DNA from 4 places in the Methylobacterium sp. J-092 genome. Region 1 is predicted to be linked to each of the others. Evidence: predicted binding sites of a transcription regulator. Region 1 holds the regulator's gene; each other region holds the start of a gene.
What was found. The regulator LexA, encoded in region 1, represses DNA repair genes until DNA is damaged. The targets are predictions, from matches to a motif close to TGTTCNNNNTGTGTTCNG.
Positions count from the first base shown of each region.

Region 2: the regulator LexA is predicted to act here: its motif matches at 3,077-3,094, upstream of parE (DNA topoisomerase IV subunit B).
Region 3: the regulator LexA is predicted to act here: its motif matches at 3,039-3,056, upstream of ruvC (crossover junction endodeoxyribonuclease RuvC).
Region 4: the regulator LexA is predicted to act here: its motif matches at 1,244-1,261, upstream of MKK60_RS06330 (ImuA family protein).

Region 1 is NZ_JAKSXU010000186.1:3,883-8,771, reverse strand. Features, by position in the region: gene MKK60_RS22105 (creatininase family protein) at 1-108, opposite strand, end outside; gene MKK60_RS22100 (protein phosphatase CheZ) at 175-699, opposite strand; gene MKK60_RS22095 (response regulator) at 738-1,121, opposite strand; gene MKK60_RS22090 (NAD(P)-dependent oxidoreductase) at 1,419-2,357, shown strand; gene lexA (transcriptional repressor LexA) at 2,528-3,268, shown strand; partial or broken gene MKK60_RS22080 (ComEC/Rec2 family competence protein) at 3,262-4,749, opposite strand.
Region 2 is NZ_JAKSXU010000032.1:832-5,720, reverse strand. Features, by position in the region: gene topA (type I DNA topoisomerase) at 1-2,637, shown strand, start outside; gene MKK60_RS00820 (hypothetical protein) at 2,689-2,874, opposite strand; gene parE (DNA topoisomerase IV subunit B) at 3,153-4,889, shown strand, end outside.
Region 3 is NZ_JAKSXU010000070.1:8,950-13,838, reverse strand. Features, by position in the region: gene bfr (bacterioferritin) at 1-443, opposite strand, end outside; gene MKK60_RS07420 (bacterioferritin-associated ferredoxin) at 492-770, opposite strand; gene ruvA (Holliday junction branch migration protein RuvA) at 1,001-1,618, opposite strand; gene MKK60_RS07410 (YceI family protein) at 1,795-2,421, shown strand; gene ruvC (crossover junction endodeoxyribonuclease RuvC) at 2,428-2,991, opposite strand; gene MKK60_RS07400 (hypothetical protein) at 3,170-3,460, shown strand; gene MKK60_RS07395 (YebC/PmpR family DNA-binding transcriptional regulator) at 3,485-4,231, opposite strand; gene MKK60_RS07390 (SDR family oxidoreductase) at 4,434-4,889, shown strand, end outside.
Region 4 is NZ_JAKSXU010000067.1:44,467-49,355, reverse strand. Features, by position in the region: gene MKK60_RS06340 (spermidine synthase) at 1-14, shown strand, start outside; gene MKK60_RS06335 (collagen-like protein) at 197-1,051, opposite strand; gene MKK60_RS06330 (ImuA family protein) at 1,291-2,067, shown strand; gene MKK60_RS06325 (Y-family DNA polymerase) at 1,991-3,562, shown strand; gene MKK60_RS06320 (error-prone DNA polymerase) at 3,559-4,889, shown strand, end outside.

The DNA.
Region 1 (4,889 bases):
CGGGCCGTGCTGCTCGATCGCGGCCACCGGCAGCACCGCGACCGTGCGGCCCATGCCGCGCCCGGAGACCTCGCGCGTGGTCAGGTCGGACCAGAGCCGTGCCGCCATGCTGTCCCCCGATGCCCCGACGTCAGGCGCAACGCTCTAGCGGAGCCGGCCCCTTCCCGTCGAGGTTCAGGCGAACAGGGCGTCGATGTCGTCCTGTGCCGTCGCCGGGCCGTTCGGCTGCGGGCCGTTGAGGAGCAGGCGCTGGGCGCGCTCGTTGCGCTCGGCCTCGGCCGGGTCCTGTCCGGCGGCGTCCCGCGCCCGCACCGCGCTGGCGAAGCGCGCGAGCCGCAGCTCGAACTGCTGCAGGGCGGCGACCACCTTGCCGATGCGCTGGCCGGTGATGTCCTGGAAGGCGCAGGCCTCGAAGATCGTGCCGATGCCGCTCTCGACCGCGGCGCGGTATTCCGGCCCGTCCGGGAGCGCCAGCATCGACTCGGCCGCCTCCATGATGGTGTTGGTGGCGCCGGCGGTCGCGGCGAGGACGTTGCCGAGCTCCTCGTGCGCCATCGGGATGCGGTCGTGCGTCAGCTCGTTGGCGCGCAGGGCCGCGATCTCGTCGCGCACGTGGGCGATGTAGTCCGCGATCTCGATTAACTCGGACACCATGGTCGCCGGGTTGATCGTCGCGCCGAGCGGTCTTTGCAAACCCATCGTCAGCATTCCTCCGCGTGTCGGCCCCGAAAGGTCGGTCAGGCGCCGCAGACCGCCTCGATCTTGCTCTTCAGGGTCGCGGCGTTGAACGGCTTGACGATGTAGTTGTTCACGCCGGCCTTCTTGGCGGCGATGACGTTCTCGGTCTTCGACTCGGCGGTGACCATGATGAACGGCGTGGTGCGCAGGCCCTCGTCGGCGCGGACGTGGCGAAGCAGCTCGTAGCCGGTCATCGGCTCCATGTTCCAGTCGGAGATCACGAGGCCGTACTTGCGGCCCTTGAGGCGCGCCAGCGCGGCCGTGCCGTCGGAGGCGTCGTCGACCTCCTCGAAGCCGAGCTGCTTGAGCAGGTTGCGGATGATGCGAACCATCGTCTGGTAGTCGTCGACGACCAGGATCGGCATGCTGAGATCGAGGGCCATGGTCAAACTGCTCCGGTGTCTCCGAATCGCCGGCTCGGCCGTCGGCGTCGGTCACGCAATGTCGGGAGGCGCTGTCGCTGGTCGCACCTCATGCCCGGGACCTTACGCCGGGCGGCATTGCGAAGCGGTTAATCGCGCTGCGATCGGCGCACCCACTCGGATAGGCGGCGCGGCCGCCTTTACCGACGCGCTCGGCTGCGTGATGACGATGCCCCCAGCTGCGACGTCGCCCGGACGCCGCGGCAGAGCGGGCAGCCCGCCGGCACCGGCCCGGCCGCGGAGAAGGATCGCCGCCCCATGCGCAAGGTCGTCATCAGCGAGTTCATGGACGAGGCCGCGATCGCGGCGGAGCTCGCGGGGTTCGAGACGCTCTACGATCCGACCCTGGTCGACCGGCCGGACGCCCTGCGCGCGGCGCTCGCGGGCGCGTCCGGGCTGATCGTCCGCAACCGCACGCAGGTGCGCGCGGGCCTGCTCGCGGCGGCATCCGACCTCAGGGTGGTGGGCCGCCTCGGCGTCGGGCTCGACAACATCGATCTGGCCGCCTGCGCCGCCCGCGGGATCGCGGTCCATCCCGCGACCGGCGCCAACGACGGCGCGGTGGCCGAGTACGTGATCGGCACCGCGTTGCTGCTGCTGCGCGGCGCCTACGGCGCGAGCGCGCAGGTCGCCGCGGGCGCGTGGCCGCGCAACGCGCTGATGGGACGCGAGATCGCCGGCAAGCGCCTCGGCCTCGTCGGCTTCGGCGCGATCGCCCGCCAGACCGCCCGCCGTGCGGCGGCCCTCGACATGACCGTCGCCGCCTTCGACCCGCACCTTGCGCCCGACGACGCCGCGTGGCGCCCGGCGCACGGCGCGGTGGCGAGCCTGACCCTTGACGCGCTGGTCGCAACGAGCGACGTGCTCTCGCTGCACGTGCCGCTGACCGAGGCGACGCGCGACATGATCGGGCCGGCGGCGATCGCCCGGATGCGGCCGGGCGCGATCCTGATCAACGCCGCCCGCGGGGGCGTCGTGGACGAGGCCGCCGTCGCCGCGGCGCTTCGGTCCGGGCACCTCGGCGGGGCGGCGCTCGACGTGTTCGCCCAGGAGCCCGTGGACGCCGCGGGCGGCGCGGCGCTGATCGACGTGCCGAACCTCATCCTGACCCCGCACATCGCCGGCGTGACGCGGGAATCGAACGTGCGCGTCTCGGCGGTCACCGCCCGCGCCGTGCGCCGCAGCCTCGAGGGCTGAGCCCCGCAGCACAGCGATCGAAAAGGGCTCGGCGCGCGACGAAATTCGATGCAACGGTCGGATCGGCCGATGAGAACCCTTGCGGAACACTTGACGAACGTTTAACGTGTTCGTGTTTTGTTTCTGCGGCTCCACCTTCGTGTGGCCGCGCATTCCTGCGAGCCGCGCCGATGCTGACCCGTAAACAGCTGGATCTCCTGCGATTCATCGACGAGCGGATGCGCGAGGACGGGGTTCCGCCGTCGTTCGACGAGATGAAGGACGCCCTCGATCTCAAGTCGAAATCCGGCATCCACCGGCTGATCACCGCCCTAGAGGAGCGCGGCTTCCTGCGCCGGCTTCCGAATCGGGCTCGGGCGATCGAGGTGCTGCGCATGCCCGACGGCGCCGGCCGCTCCAGCGCGCCCGCCCCGGTGCCGGCAGCTCCCGCCGCGCCGCGCCGGTTCACCCCGAGCGTGGTCGAGGGCGGGCGCTCGAAGGCCGTGCCGCCGCGTCCTTCCACGACGCAGATGGTCGACGACAGCGGGCGCGCGGTGTCGATCCCGGTGATGGGCCGGATCGCGGCCGGCACGCCGATCTCGGCGATCCAGAACCAGAGCCACGCGATCACCATGTCGCCGGACTTCCTGGCCGGCGGCGAGCACTACGCCCTGGAGGTCCGCGGCGACTCGATGGTCGAGGCGGGCATCCTCGACGGCGACCTCGTGGTCATCCGCAAGCAGGACACCGCCAACACCGGCGACATCATCGTGGCGCTGATCGACGACGAGGAGGCGACGCTGAAGCGGCTGCGCCGTCGCGGCTCCTCGATCGCGCTCGAAGCCGCGAACCCGGCCTACGAGACCCGCGTGCTCGGGCCGGATCGGGTGCAGATCCAGGGCCGCCTGGTCAGCCTCGTGCGCCGTTACTGAAGGGTCTCGCCCGGCATCTCCGGGTTCGGGCCGTCCGCGGCCGGATCGTCGGGTGCCGGGTCGGCGTCCTCCGCCCGGGGGGGCGGTACGGCCATGCCCTGGAACGGGACGTCCTTCGGCTTGGGCTCGGCCGCGGGCGACGATCCGCCCGCTGCCGCGTCATCCGTTCCCTGGGGCGGGGGACGGACCATCGCGGGGCGCCACGGCAGCGTCCGTCCCGGCTCATGCGTGTCGGCCAGAATGAAGCCATTCGGCTCGACGCGGATCGCCACGGCGCCGTGGCTGGCGAGGTAGGCGCGATCGATGACGAGGGCGGCGGCGCAGCCGGGCGGTGCGGCGAGCGCCGTGATCAGCACCGAGGCCTTGGCGCAATCCTGCGCGAAGCCGCGGCGATCCTTCAGAAGCGCCACCGCGCGCCCGTCGGCCAACCGAAGCGTGCATCCGATCCGGTCGCAAACGGAACCGCCCGTCGCCTGCGCGCCCGGCCTGCCGTCGCCGTCGGCCTTCAGCCACTGCTCCAGCACGAAGTTCGACGGCCGCCCGAGGGCGACGAGGCTGCCGTCGGCGCGGCGCACCGCCGCTCCGCTGCCCTGGCGGTCGACGTAGATGTCGTAGCGGGCCGGCATCGTCGCCAGGCCGAGCCCGAGCAGCGCCGGCGGCAGGGCGAGCCAGCGCAGGCGCGAGACCGGGAGCGTCGCGAGCAGCAGCCCCGCGGCGAGGCACCCGAGCGCGGCGGTGCCGAAGGCCGGGACCACGACGTTGGCGCGCCCGAGCCCCTGGATCCAGCCGGAGATGGTCAGCATGCCGCGCACCGCCAGTCCCATCAGCCACCAGACCGGCTGGTCGAGGGCGAACGGGTAGGCGACGATGCCCAGCACCGCCGCCGGCATCACCGCGAGCGAGACCAGCGGTAGGGTGAGCGCGTTGCCGATCAGCCCGAAGGGTTGGACGGTCTGGAAGTGGTAGGTGGCGAAGGGCGCGGTCGCGACCTGCGCCACGAGCGTCGTGCCGAGGGTGCCGACCACCGTCGTCAGCGACAGCGCGATCAGCCGGCCGATCCGCCCGGCCCCGTCGCGGCGGAACATCCCTCCATCGATCAGGCGGGCGCAGGCGATGAGGCCGGCCACCGCCCCGAACGACATCTGGAAGCTCGGGCCGAGCAAGCCTTCCGGCTCGTGCGAGAGCGCGATGAGCGCGGCGAGAGCGAGGTTGCGCATGCTGAGCGCCGGGCGATCGACCAGGATCGCCCCGAGCATGATCAGGGTCATCACGAGGGAACGCTCGGCCGCGATGTCCCAGCCGGAGAAGACGCAGTAGGCGGTGACCCCGACCATCGCCAGCGCCGCGGCGATCTTCTTGATCGGCCAGGCCAGCGCCAGGAACGGCACCAGGGCGAGGCCGGCGCGGACGAGCCAGAACACGACCCCGGCGGCCAGCACCATGTGGAGCCCTGAGATCGAGACCCTGTTGGGAAGGTTGGCCTGCAATCTCGCTGGATCAGTGGGTGACTCGGGTACGAGCGCCAGCGGGGCTAAAACGGCAGTACGGTATGAAGCTCAGCCGTACGCCCGGCTTGGAAAGCCATGGCTCTCGTTCGATATGCGGCGTATCCCACCCCACC
Region 2 (4,889 bases), on a different contig from region 1:
GATCCCGAAGCCGATTTCAACATGATCTGGGAGCTCGACGCCCGCGGCTCGAAGCAGGTGTCCGAGATCGCCCGCGCCGTGAAGGGCGCGGACAAGCTGATCCTGGCGACCGACCCGGATCGCGAGGGCGAGGCGATCTCCTGGCACGTGCTGGAGGCGCTGACCGCCCGCAAGGTGCTGAAGGGCATCCCGGTCGAGCGCGTCACCTTCAACGCGATCACCAAGGCGTCGGTCGAGACGGCGATGCGGCAGCCGCGCCAGATCGATCAGGCGCTGGTCGACGCCTACCTGGCGCGCCGGGCGCTCGACTACCTCGTCGGCTTCAACCTGTCGCCGGTGCTGTGGCGCAAGCTCCCCGGCGCCCGCTCGGCCGGCCGCGTGCAGTCGGTGGCCTTGCGGCTCGTCTGCGAGCGCGAGGTCGAGATCGAGCGCTTCAAGCCGCGCGAGTACTGGTCGCTGGTCGCGACCCTCTCGACCGCCGACGGCGGCGTGTTCGAGGCTCGCCTCGTCGGGGCCGACGGCAAGCGCATCCAGCGCCTCGACGTCGGCAATGGCGAGGATGCGGCCGCGTTCAAGCGCGACCTCGAGCTCGCGACGTTCCAGGTGGCCTCGGTCGAGGCGAAGCCCGCCAAGCGCCATCCGCAGCCGCCCTTCACGACGTCGACGCTGCAGCAGGAGGCGTCGCGAAAGCTCGGGATGGCGCCGGCGCAGACCATGCGCGTCGCCCAGAAGCTCTACGAGGGTGTCGACATCGGCGGCGAGACGGTGGGCCTGATCACCTACATGCGGACCGACGGCGTCGACATGGCGCCCGAGGCCATCGCCGACGCGCGCCGGGTCATCGGCCGCGAGTTCGGCGACAAGTACGTCCCGGGCGTGCCGCGCCGCTACAGCGCCAAGGCCAAGAACGCGCAGGAGGCCCACGAGGCCGTGCGCCCGACCGACATGGGCCGGCTGCCGAAGCAGGTCGCGCGGATGCTCGATCCCGAGCAGGCCAAGCTCTACGACCTGATCTGGACGCGGACCGTCGCCAGCCAGATGGAGTCGGCCGAGCTGGAGCGCACCACGGTCGACGTGACCGCCAGCGTCGGCCCGCGCCGGATCGACCTGCGCGCCACCGGTCAGGTCGTGAAGTTCGACGGCTTCCTCACCCTCTACCAGGAGGGCAAGGACGACGAGGAGGACGAGGACGGCAAGCGCCTGCCGCCGATGACGGCCGGCGAGGCGCTGAAGCGCGAGCGCATCGCCTCGACCCAGCACTTCACCGAGCCACCGCCGCGCTTCTCCGAGGCCAGCCTCGTCAAGCGCATGGAGGAGCTCGGCATCGGCCGGCCCTCGACCTACGCCGCGGTGCTCCAGACCCTGCGCGACCGCGAATACGTCAAGATCGAGAAGAAGCGCCTGCAGCCCGAGGACAAGGGCCGGCTCGTGACCGGCTTCCTCGAGAGCTTCTTCAAGCGCTACGTCGAGTACGACTTCACCGCGGACCTCGAAGGCCAGCTCGACCGGGTCTCGAACGCCGAGATCGATTGGCGCGACGTGCTGCGCGACTTCTGGCGCGACTTCTCGGCCGCCGTCGGCGGCACCAAGGAGCTGCGCGTCACCGAGGTGCTGGAGGCGCTGAACACGCTTCTCGGCGACCACATCTTCCCCGAGAAGGCCGACGGCTCGAACCCGCGCACCTGCCCGACCTGCGGCTCGGGCCAGCTCTCGCTGAAGCTCGGCAAGTTCGGCTCCTTCGTCGGCTGCTCGAACTACCCGGAATGCAAGTTCACCCGGCAGCTCTCGGCCGCGGGCATTGAGGGCGAGGGCGACGGCTCATCGCCGGACGGCAGCCCGCCCGGCACGCGGGTGCTCGGCAACGATCCGGTGAGCGGATTGCCGGTGACGATCCGCGACGGACGGTTCGGCCCGTTCGTCCAGCTCGGCGAGGCCTCGACCGAGAAGGACGCGGCCAAGCCTAAGCGCTCGTCGCTGCCGAAGGGCGTGACGCCGTCGATGGTCGACCTGGAGAAGGCGCTGCGGCTGCTGTCGCTGCCGCGCGAGGTCGCCCGTCACCCGGAGACCGGCGAGCCGATCCTGGCCAATCTCGGCCGGTTCGGGCCCTACGTCCAGCACGGCAAGACCTACGCGAACCTGGGCAAGGACGACGACGTGCTCGAGGTCGGCGCCAACCGGGCGATCGACCTGATCGTCGCCAAGGAACAGGGCGGCGGCCGCGGCCGCCCGTCCTCGGATCCCGGCCGCCCGATCGGCAAGGACGAGGCGACGGGTCGCGAGCTGGTGGTGAAGGCCGGCAAGTACGGCGCCTACGTCACCGACGGCGAGGTCAACGCGACCCTGCCGAAATCGATGGCCGCCGAGGCGCTGACGCTCGCCGAGGGCATCGACCTCGTCAACGCCAAGCGCGCGGCCGGCGGGGGCAAGCCGAGCCGCGGCCGCAAGGCCGCGCCGGCGCGGGGTGCGAAGGCCACGGCGCGCAAGCCGGCAAAGGCGGCCAAGGACGGCGAGGTCGGGACGGTGAAGACCGGTTCCAAAACCTCCGCCAAACCCGCCGCGAAGAAGCCCGCCACGCCGAAGGCCGCTGCGGGCAAGGCCGCTGCGAAGCCGGCCGCGAGCAAGAAGGCCAGCGGCTGAACCGCCGGCGGCGCGGCTTGCCGGCGGTCCGCGTCAGGCGCGTCGCGGGTCTCAGACGAGGTAGCTGATCGTCGCGGCGAAGGCCGTCGCGAAGGTCGCCAGGGCGATCGTCGTCGGATTGACGAAGGCCGCGCGAGAGACGGGCGCAGCGTCCTGCTCGCATCCGAAGGCTTGCCCGGCGGCGCGCTCGAGGCGGGCGAGGATCAGGGTTCGGGCTTCGATCGAAGCAGTCGTCATCGTCGGCGTCCCAGCCCTCGTTACGGCAAAGATCTTGTGATATAATGCATGATCATGCCGCCGGTTCCGCGCGAAATTGCAGCGTGAGGCGATCTTAACCGGATCTGCGCATCACCCCGATGACGGTTGCATCGCAGCGTTTGGAGGGTTCGCGCTGCACATGCGAAGCTGCATAGCGGATTCGGCCTGCGATCGCCTTTGATGTTTCCGTTTTGTTCCGGTATCGTGAGCGGATGAAAGCCCATGCGAGACGTGACCCGAAGCCTGGAGCCCGTCGGTTGAGCGACGCCCCCATCGACCTGTTCGGGCCGGGCGCGAAGGCCGCTGCCCATTCTTCGCTAGCCCATTCTTCGCCGGCCAAGCCTTCGGCCACGGATCCCTCGCCCGCCGCGCCCCTGCCCTCGTCCGAGCGCCGGCGCAAGCCGACGGCGCCGATGGCGGCGCTCGAGCCGCTCGCCGGTCCGGAGGCCGGCTACACCGCATCCGACATCGAGGTGCTGGAAGGGCTGGAGCCGGTGCGGCGCCGGCCCGGCATGTATATTGGCGGCACCGATGAGCGGGCGCTGCACCACCTGTTCTCGGAGGTGATCGACAATTCGATGGACGAGGCGGTGGCGGGCCACGCCAGCTTCATCGAGGTCGAGCTGGAGGAGACGGGCGCGCTCGTCGTCACCGATAACGGCCGCGGCATCCCGATCGACCCGCACCCGAAGTTTCCCGGCAAGTCCGCGCTCGAAGTCATCATGACGACGCTGCATGCGGGCGGGAAGTTCGACTCGAAGGTCTACGAGACCAGCGGCGGCCTGCACGGCGTCGGCATCTCGGTGGTGAACGCGCTGTCCGACCTCCTGGAGGTCGAGGTCGCGCGCAACCAGACGCTCTACCGCCAGAGTTTTTCGCGCGGTCATGCGCAGGGCGGGTTGGAAACCGTCGGGCGGGTGCAGAACCGGCGCGGCACGCGCATCCGCTTCCATCCCGACTCGCAGATCTTCGGCTCGCTGGCGTTCGACCCGCGCCGCCTGTTCAAGATGGCGCGCTCGAAGGCCTACCTGTTCGGCGGCGTCGAGATCCGGTGGCGGTGTGCGCCGGCGCTGATCGAGGGCACCGACATCCCGGCCGAGGCGGTGCACCGCTTCCCCGGCGGCCTGCGCGACTACCTCGCCCGCGACATCGAGGGCAAGGAGCTCGTCACCGACGCGATTTTCTCCGGCAAGATTACAAAGCCCGGCTCGCACGGCTCGCTCGAATGGGCCGTGGCCTGGATGGTCCACGACGACGGCGTCTCCGCCTCGTACTGCAACACCATCCCGACGCCCGAGGGCGGCACCCACGAATCTGGCCTGCGCGTCGCGCTGCTGCGGGCGCTGCGCGAGCACGCCGAGCGGGTGAACCAGGCCAAGCGCATGACGGCGGTGACCACCGACGACGTGATGGCGACCTGCGCCTCCATGCTGTCGGTCTTCATCCGCGAGCCGGAGTTCCAGGGCCAGACCAAGGACAAGCTCGCCACCGTCGAGGCGTCGCGCATCGTCGAGACCGCGATCCGCGACGCCTTTGACCATTGGCTCGCCGCGTCGCCGGCCCAGGCCAACAAGGTGCTAGACTGGGTGATCGACCGGGCCGAGGAGCGCCTGCGCCGACGCCAGGAGAAGGAGGTTGCGCGCAAGACCGCGACGCGCAAGCTGCGGCTCCCCGGCAAGCTCGCCGATTGCTCGGCCGCCGGCACCGCGGGCTCGGAGATCTTCATCGTCGAGGGCGACTCGGCCGGCGGCTCGGCCAAGCAGGCGCGCGACCGGGCCACGCAGGCGATCCTGCCGCTGCGCGGCAAGATCCTGAACGTTGCCTCGGCCAGCCGCGACAAGCTCGGTGCGAACCAGCTCATCGGCGACCTGACCCTGGCGCTCGGCTGCGGCACGGGCGGTCAGTACCGCGACGAGGAGCTGCGCTACGATAAGGTGATCATCATGACGGACGCCGACGTCGACGGCGCCCACATCGCCTCGCTGCTGATCACC
Region 3 (4,889 bases), on a different contig from region 1:
AGCGGCAGGCCGATCTGGCGGATCAGTTCCTGCTGGGTCTCGAGGAAGTCGATGTGGCCTTCCTCGTCCTCGGCCAGATCCTCGAACAGGCGCTTCGACACCCGGTCGTTGATCGAATCGCAGTACTTGGCGGCTTCGAGGTAGAGCGCGCGGGCCTCGCACTCGGCGGCGAGATCGCAGGCGATGATCTCCTCGACGTTCTGGCCGATCCGCAGGGGATCGAGCTCCTGGAGGTTGGGGAAGCCGTCGAGGAACAGGATCCGGTCGACGAACCGGTCCGCGTGGTTCATCTCCTCGATCGATTCCTTGCGCCAGAACTTGGCGAGGTCGATGTAGCCCCAGTCGTTGAGCATCCGGAAGTGGAGCCAGTACTGGCTCACCGCGGTCAGCTCGCTGCGCAAGCCGCGGTTGAGATACTCAATGACCTTGATGTCGCCCTTCATGAAACCCGTTCTCCCCTTGGCCGTGCGAGGGAAAAGCCGGGCTACGCCTCAGGCGGCGATCCCCTCCTCTGCAGGCTGGACCTTTCCCAAACTGCAGCCGGTTGCGCAACCCGTCGCGCAGGCATGGGCGTCCTGTCCCGCCTCGAGCGCCGCGGCGGCGAGGGCGTTCTGCATGATCGAGCGGATCGTGCGGGCGCAACGCCCGCATTTCGGGCTGCAGCCGAGGCAGGCGTAGACCTGGGCCGGCGTGCGCGGGCAGCCAGGACCCGGGCCGAGACACCCGCGCACGGCGCCATCCGAGAGGACGTTGCAGGAACAGACGATCATACGATCCAAAATCCGATGGCTGGAGGCTCGTTTCCTTCGACGCCCTCGAATCGTTCGAGAGCGCTCGCCGTGCGTCGTCCCGGTCCTCGACCGTCGCCAGTTTAGAACTCTTGAAAACTAAGCTTTTTCAACGTGTTAGCGAACGCCACATGCCATCCGGCACCGTATGGGTCAAGGCTCCGGCGATCACGAGCGCACGATCGGATCGCGTCGTCGCGTTTCGCGGCTCCCTATTGCGCCAGCTCCTTCAGCGCGAGCCGGATGAGAACCTTCGCCTCGGCGTCCTCGCCGCCAGCCTTCAAGGCAGCGGCGACCGCGGCCGAGGCCTGGAGCTGGGCGTAGCCGAGGTTGACCAGCGCCGAGATCGCGTCGGCGACGGGCTGGGGCGCGGAGCGGTTCTCGACCGCGCCCGACAAGGCGATGAGCGCCGGATCGATCGGCGCGAAGGCCGGCGCCTTGTCCTTGAGTTCGGCCACCAGCCGGGCGGCCAGCCGCGGGCCGACGCCGGGCGCACGCGCGACGGCGGTCTTGTCGCCCATGGCGATCGCCGAGGCGAGCTGAGGCGGCTCCAGCACCGAGAGCAGCCCGAGGGCGACCTTGGAGCCGACGCCCTGCACGGTCTGGAGCAGGCGGAACCACTCGCGCTCGGCATCCGAGCGGAAGCCGTAGAGGCGGATCATGTCCTCGCGGACATGCGTCTCGATCGAAAGGACGGCCGGCTCGCCGGGCTTCGGCAGGCGCTGAAGCGTGCGCGCCGAGCAATGCACCTCGTACCCGACTCCCTGGACGTCGAGCAGGACGAAATCCCCGCCGTAGGAATCGACCACGCCCTTGAGCTTACCGATCATGAGATCCCGATCATTCGCGCTGCCGCGTCCAGCGTGCCGTCCGCTGCCTACAGAATGCCGCGCATCCCCGCCATCCGGCGAAGCGTGGCGAGTCTTTCTGCAGGCCAGTCTTGAGAGCGGCCGAGCTTCGTGGGATCAGGGCAGGGAAACGGTCGGTTACAACCCAGGCGATCCCGATGCGCGGACCCTTGCTTCTCCTCGCCCTGGCACTCGCCCAGACGCTCGCCCTCTCGCCGGCGCGGGCCGCCGACACCGCGACTGCCTCCAGCGCCGACCCGACGCAGGTCCGGCCGGGCGCATACCGCCTCGATCCCGACCACGCCAAGATCACCTGGTCGCTGAGCCATCTCGGCTTCTCGACCTATTACGGGCAGATCACCGACGTCACCGGCGACGCGACCCTCGACCCCAAGGACGCGACCAAGATCCGGCTCAAGGTCACGATCGGCACCGACAGCATCACCGGCGTGAACCCGAAGCTCGACGCGCATCTCAAGGCGCCCGACTTCTTCGACACCGCGAAGTTCCCGAGCGCGACCTTCGCCGCAACCGCGGTCGAGGCGACGAGCCCGACCACGGCGCGCGTCACCGGCGACCTGACGCTGCGCGGCGTCACCAAGCCGGTCGCCTTCGACGCGACCTTCAACCAGGCCGGCATCCATCCCGTCGACAAGGCCTACACCGTCGGCTTCGACGGCCGCGCCGTGCTGAAGCGGTCGGACTTCGGCATCGACGCCTACCTGCCGATGCTCGGCGACGAGGTCGTCCTGCGCCTCGAAGGCGAGTTCAAGGCGTTGAACTGATCGGCCTCAGCCGAGCTTGGCCAACGCCGCCGCGATCCGCGCGGCGCCCGGCCCGGCCGCGCCGGGCGGCGGGTTGGCGCGCTTGAGCGCATGGGCGCCGCGATGGTTGACGTGGGTGATGGCGATGGCGAGCGCATCGGCCGCATCCGCCAGCTTGAACTCGGCCTTCGGCAGCAGGAAGCGCACCATCGCCTGGATCTGCGCCTTCTCGGCATGCCCCGAGCCGCAGACCGACTTCTTAATCAGGTTCGCCGCGTACTCGAACACCGGCACGCCGGCGAGCGCCGGCACCAGCAGGGCGATGGCGCGGGCGTGCCCGAGCTTGAGCGTCGCCTGCGCGTCCTTGTTGACGAAGGTCTCCTCGACCGAAACCTCGTCGGGCGAGAAGTCCCGCACGACCCGGGTGATGCCCTCGTGCAATTCGCGCAGGCGCAGCGCCAGCGGCAGGTCGCCGTCCGAGGTGACGACGCCGCAATCGACGTAGGCGAGCTTCGCCCCCGTCACCGTCACGACGCCCCAGCCGGTGCGGCGCAGGCCCGGATCGATGCCGAGGATGCGGATGGGCGTCATGAACCGGACCTTGGCCGCACGGCCGGAACGCCGTACCGGCTCTGTCTGAGCACATAGCGTGAACGAAGGGTTTCGCCAAACGGTCGCGGCTGACCGACTTTCGAAACTGAGGCGATCGAACTACCGTCGGCTTCGCGGCGCGCCACGATGCGGGCCGAAACTGCGGGCGGGCTGGCGGATGAACACCCTCGATTGGCTGGTGCCGACCCTGGCCTTCCTCGCGCCGATGCCGCCGATGCGGCCGGAGCCGCCGAAACCGCTGCGCGGCAACGCCTGGGCGGCGGGCATGGTCATCGGCAGCGTCTGCCTGATGATGGTGCTGCCGATGTTCACGATCTGGAGCTTCTGGGGGCCGCACGATTCCTTCCAGGTCCGCTGCGCGGCCTCGGGCGGCCGCGTGCTGCAGGACCCGGCGATCGGGGTCGCGCCCTACCGCTGCGACCGCAGCGGGGCGGCCTCGCCCCGCTGACGCCCGCGCCCCGCGTGTCGCGCCCTAGGCCTCGAGCTTGGCCACCAGCGCGTCGGACAGGGCGAAGTTGACGTAGACGTTCTGCACGTCGTCCTGGTCCTCGATCACCTCGACGAGGCGGATCAGCTTCTCGCCGGTCTCGTCGTCGACGTCGATCGTGTTCTGCGCCTTCCAGACGAGGCCGGTGCGGGTCGGCTCGCCGAAGCGCGCCTCCAGGGCCTTGGTGACCTCGCCGAAGGAGTCCTGCGCGCAGGTGATCTCGTGGCCGGATTCGTCGGAGCGCACGTCGTCGGCGCCGGCCTCGATCGCCGCCTCCAGCATCGTGTCGGCGTCGGCGACCGAGGCCGCGAAGCCGACCACCCCGACACGGTCGAACATGAACGCGACGGCGCCGGTCTCGGCGAGGCTCCCGCCGGACTTGGTGAAGGCCGAGCGCACGTCGGAGGCCGTGCGGTTGCGGTTGTCGGTCTGCGCCTCGACGATCAGCGCGGCGCCGCCCGGGCCGTAGCCTTCGTAGCGGATCTCCTCGTAGGTCTCCCCGTCGGCACCGGCCGCCTTCTTGATCGCCCGCTCGATGTTGTCCTTGGGCACGTTCTCGGCGCGGGCCGCGATGATCGCGGCGCGCAGGCGCGCGTTCATCGCCGGATCGGGCAGGCCGAGCTTGGCCGCCACCGTGATCTCGCGGGCGAGCTTCCCGAAGAGCTTCGAGCGGACGGCGTCCACCCGGCCCTTGCGGTGCATGATGTTCTTGAACTGGGAATGGCCGGCCATGGCGTCGCGCGTTCTTTGGGTCTTGGCGGCGGAGGGCTCGCGCCCTCGACGCCGCCGGGCGGGGATGCCGCGGTTTATACGCGCGTGCGGCGCGGGGAGGCAACGCGGGCGGCACACGGGAACGCGATCGGCCGACGACGGAAAGATCGGCGGCGACGGGCGTTCACGAACCGCGGCCAACCGGCGCGCCGACGAGGACAGAATGCGAAAACAGGTTGAGCGGAAACGGACGGTCGTGGTCACGGGCGCCAGCGCCGGCGTCGGCCGGGCGGTCGCCTGCGAGTTCGCCCGGCATGGATGGAACGTCGGCCTGATCGCCCGGGGCGAGGCCGGCCTGCACGGGACGATCGAGGACGTGGTGCGGGCCGGCGGACGCCCGATGGCGTTCGCGGCCGACGTCGCCGACGCGGACGCGGTGAGCCAGGTGGCCGCCGAGGTCGTCGCGGCGTTCGGCGGCATCGACGTCTGGGTCAACAACGCGATGGTGACGGTCTACGCGCCCGTCCAGCAGACCTCCGCCGAGGAGTTCCGTCGCGTCACCGAGGTGACCTATCTCGGCCAGGTCCACGGCACGCTCGCGGCGCTCGAGCACATGGTGCCCAAGGATTCCGGCACCATCGTCCATATCGGCTCGGCCCTGGCCTACCGCTCGATCCCC
Region 4 (4,889 bases), on a different contig from region 1:
CCGGCCGTGGCTGAGGCCCGGATGGCTCCTTCCCCTCCGCGACCGACCGGACGGTTCGAAGCGCGGGTCCCATCTCCCATAAGGAGAAGGACAGGTTGAGGGGCGTGAGCTTTGCGGAGAAGTCACGCCCCTCACCCCGCCCCTCTGGAAGAGGGAGCGCGCCGTGCCTCGCGTGATCGATCCGGTGACGCGACCGTCACATCCGCGCGCAGAACCCGACCATGCCGGCGGCTTCCGGTGGGCAGGAGGCGGTCGCCGTCCCGTCGGTGCCTTGCGAGAAGACCGGGGTGCCGGCCTTGAGGCAGTAGGCCGAGACGAAGACCTCGCCGCCCGCGCAGGCGATCTCGCAGCCGGTGGCCGGGCAGGTCTCGCTCCGTACCGCCCGGAACGGCGTTGCGGGGGCCGCGGCAGGGAGCGCGGCGGCGGCAGGTCCCGCCGGGCCGGCCTCCCCCTTCTGTCCCGCATCTCCCTGGGGGCCGGCCGCGCCTCTGGGGCCCGCCTCTCCTTTCGGACCCGTCTCGCCCTTAGGACCCGTCTCGCCTCTGGGACCCGTCTCGCCCTTCGGGCCGGCCTCGCCCGCCGGTCCGGCCGGGCCGGGAAGCCCCGCCACGCCCTGCGGGCCGGGCTCGCCGCGCACCCCGGTCTCGCCCTTGGCGCCGGCCTGTCCCTCGGGGGCGCAGTTGGCGATCACGGCCTCGCGCTCGTCCTCGTTGCTCTTCAGCGATACGACGCAGCTGCCCGGTCGGTAGGGCAGACGGAACAGGAAGCGGCCGCGGGAATCGGCCATCACCGACACGTCCTCGTCCATCACGACGACGGCGCCGCCCTTGCGCACCGAACCCGAGATCCGCAGGTCGCCGGCCTCGATGCGGGCGTCGTAGACCATGATCGGCTGGGACGGCGCCTGAGCCCGACGCGCACGCTGGCGGGCCGGTGCGGACGCGGCGGGCGCATCGAGTCCCGGCGCCGCCGGCTGCTGGGCCTGCGCGCCGCCGGCGAGGACGAGGCATCCGGCGATCAGCGTGGCGAAGCGCGCGCGATGAAGGATCATGTCGAACATTCCCCGCCGCCGGATCGCGCGGCGGCGGGACATTGCCGCCCGGCTGCCACCGGGGTCAACCCTGGCCATGGCCGCCTTCAAATGGAGCCGATCCACACCCTTCCACACCCTTCCACACCCGTCCACAGGCCAAGCTGCTGCCCCGGCGGGACTATTTTCGGGCGGTGCGAAACCGTTTGAAAGTGTTCTTGTTTTGTTCCTATCTGACGTCATGTCGGAGCTGGGACGGGATGGAGCGGTCGCGTGACGAGCCGGATGAGCAGGGACCGTCCACGGCGGAACGGCTCGCGGAATTGCGGGCCCGCCTCGACGCGGAGCGGCGCCCCGGCGCGGGCGGCGTGCTGCCGTTGGGCGTCGCCGACCTCGACGCGCGGCTTCCCGGCGGAGGCCTCGGCCTCGGCCTCCTGCACGAGGTCGCCCCGGAGGGCGCGGGCGACGAAGCCTCGGCCCTCGGTTTCGTGCTGGCCCTGGTCGCCCGCCATCTCGCGCGGGGGGCGGGCGACGCCCTCCTCGTCGTCGCCCCCGGCCATCCCATCCCCTACGGCCACGGCCTCACCGGGCTCGGGCTCGATCCGGGGCGCCTGCTGCTGCTGGAGGCCGAGGCCGACGCCTCCGTGTTCGGTGCCCTCGAGGAGACGCTGCGCGCCGGGCACCTCGCGGCGGTGGCCGGGCTCGTCGCGGATGGGCTTCCGCTGAAGCCGGGCCGGCGCCTGCAGCTGGCCGCCGGATCCTTCGGCACCGCGCCGCCCCTGCTCCTCATCCTGCGGCCCGGCCGGGCCGACTTGCCGAACGGCGCGGCGACGCGCTGGCGGATCGCGGCCGGCGGCGCGGCGCGCGACCGGTTCGGCTGCACCCTGCGTCCCCGTTGGCGCGCACGGCTCGACCGCTGCCGCAACGGCCGGCCGGGCGACTGGCTCCTGGAGTGGGATCATGCCGCGCATCGTTTCGATCTGCCTGACGGACTGGCCCGTCGCGCGCCTGATGCGCGCGGGAGCCGCGCCGGATGACGGCGTCCCCCTGGTGATCGCCGCCGCCGGGGCCGGCGGCCTGCGGCTCACCGCCGTGAACCCCGCCGCAGCCGCCCTCGGCCTGCGACGCGGCGAGCCGCTGGGCCGCGTGCGGGCGCGGATCTCGACCCCGCTCCACGTCTACCCGGCCGATCCGGCCGCCGACGCGGCGGCGTTCGCCAGGCTCTGCCTCTGGGCGCAGCGCTACACGCCGTGCGTCGTCCCCTTCGGCCCGGCCGAGGCCTGCGACGGCCTGTACCTCGACGTCACGGGGGCGGCCCACCTCCTGGGCGGCGAAGCCGATCTGGTCGCGGACCTCGCCGCGCGCCTCGCGCGATCCGGGATCCCGGCACGGATCGCGCTCGCCGACACGCCCGGCGCGGCCTTCGCCCTCGCGCGATACGGGCGCGGCGAGACCATGTGCGTCCCATCGGAGAGGACCGAGCAGGCCCTGAGGCCCCTCCCCGTCGAGGCCCTGCGCTGCGAGCCAGCCGTCGCCGTCGCCCTGAAGCGGCTCGGCCTGCGCAGGATCGGCGCCGTCCTCGACGCGCCGCGCCCGCCGCTGGCCCGCCGCTTCGGCGCGGCGCTGCTCGTTCGCCTCGACCAGGCGGCCGGGTGCCGGCCGGAGCCGCTCGTCCCGGTCACGGAGCCCGTGCGCTACGGCGCCGCCCGCGGCTTCCTCGATCCGATCGGCAGCCAGGAGATCATCGTCGCCACGGTGCGGCGGCTGATGGCCGAGATCGCGCCGCGCCTCGAGGCGGACGGGCTCGGCGCCCGCGGCTTTCGCCTGTCGCTGCACCGGGTCGACGACGTGGTGCGCGCCCTCGACCTCGGCCTGTCCGAGCCGAGCCGCAGCCCCGACCATGTCGCGCGCCTGCTGCAGCTTCGGCTCGACCGGCTCGGCTCTGGCCTGGATGCCGGCTTCGGCTTCGAGACGGTCCGCCTGGACGTGTCCGCCACCGGCCCGATGCCCGGCCGCCAGGCTACCCTCGCCACCGGCCCCGCCCCTCAGGACGACCGGACCGCCGGCCTCGCCGACGCCCTGCGCCAGCGCTTCGGCCGACCCGTGATCCGCCTGAGCCCCCGTGCGAGCCACGTGCCCGAGCGCGCCGACCGCATCGCCCCTTGGCACACCGAACCTTGGCGCACCGAACCTTGGCGCATCGAGCGCGTCGTCCTGCACTGGCCCGATCCCGATGCCGGCATCGGTCCCCGGCCGCTGGTGCTGTTCGACCGCGGCGAGGCGGCCGAGGATGTGATCGCCCTGGTGCCGGAGGGGCCGCCGCGCCGCTTCCGCTGGCGCTCCCGCCTCCATCGGATCGCGCATTCGGAAGGGCCGGAACGGATCGAGCCCGAATGGTGGCGCGAGTCCGGCGTCCCGCGCGACTACTACGTCGTCGAGTGCGAATCCGGCCGCCGGCTCTGGCTCTACCGCGACGGCCCGAACCTGGCCGACCGGCCGGCCGCCTGGTTCGTGCACGGGCTGTTCGCGTGACGGCGGCGGCTTACGCGGAACTGGCCGTCTCGACCAACTTCTCGTTCCTGCGCGGCGCCTCGCATCCGCAGGAATACGTCGAGCAGGCGATCGCCTACGGGCTCCGCGCCATCGGCATCGCCGACCGCAACACCCTCGCCGGGGTGGTCCGCGCCTATGCGGCGGCGCGGGTGAAGCCGGAGCGACCGGGCGCGAAGGACATCTGGAACATCCCGTTCCTGCCGGGGGTGCGGCTCGTCACCGAGGACGGGTTCGAGGCGGTGACCTACCCGATGGATCGGGCGGGCTACGGCCGCCTGTGCCGGCTGCTGTCCTCGGGCAACCGGCGGGCGCGCAAGGGCGAATGCCGCTTCTCCTTCGCGGAGATGCTGGAGGCGGCCGAGGGCCAGGTCTTCATCGCGATGCCCCCCGGCCGGCGGCTGGTGCCGCCCGCGGCCTTCTCCGCCCGGGTCGAGGCGCTGGCAGCCGCCGCCCCCGGAAGGGTCTGGCTCGGTGCCAGCCACCGCCACCGCGGCGACGAGCGCCGGCGTCTCGGCCTCCTCGCCGAACTCGGGCATCGCCTCGGCGCGCCGATGGTCGCGGTGTCCGACGCGCTCTACCACCATCCCGACCGGCGTCCGCTGCAGGACGTGATCGCCTGCATCCGCGAGGGCTGCACCCTCGCGGAGGCCGGCTACCGCCTGGAAGCCAACGCCGAGCGCCATCTCAAGCCACCGTCGGAGATGGCGCGGCTGTTCGCCGACCATCCGGAGGCGCTCGCCCGCACGGTCGAGATCGCGGAGGCCTGCGGCTTCTCCCTCGGGATGCTGAGCTACGAGTACCCCGAGGAGCCGGTGCCGCCGAACCGGACGCCTCAGGACTACCTGGAGGAACGGGTCTGGGACTGCGCGCGCTGGCGCTTCCCCGACGGCGTCCCCGAGGACATCGAGAGGACCCTTCATGGGGAGCTCGCCCTCATCGCGAAGATGCACTACGCGCAGTACTTCCTCACCATCCGCGACATCGTGGAGTTCGCGCGCGGCCGGGGCATCCTGTGCCAGGGCCGCGGCTCGGCCGCCAACTCCGCCGTGTGCTTCTGCCTCGGCATCACCGCGGTCGACCCGACCCAGATCCGCCTGCTGTTCGCCCGCTTCATCTCCGAGAACCGCGACGAGCCGCCCGACATCGACGTCGACTTCGAGCACGAGCGCCGCGAGGAGGTGATCCAGTACCTCTATGGCAAGTACGGCCGCGAGCGCGCGGCGATCTGCTCGACGGTGATCCACTACCGCCCGCGCTCGGCCATCCGCGAGGTCGGCAAGGTGCTGGGGCTGACCGAGGACATCAC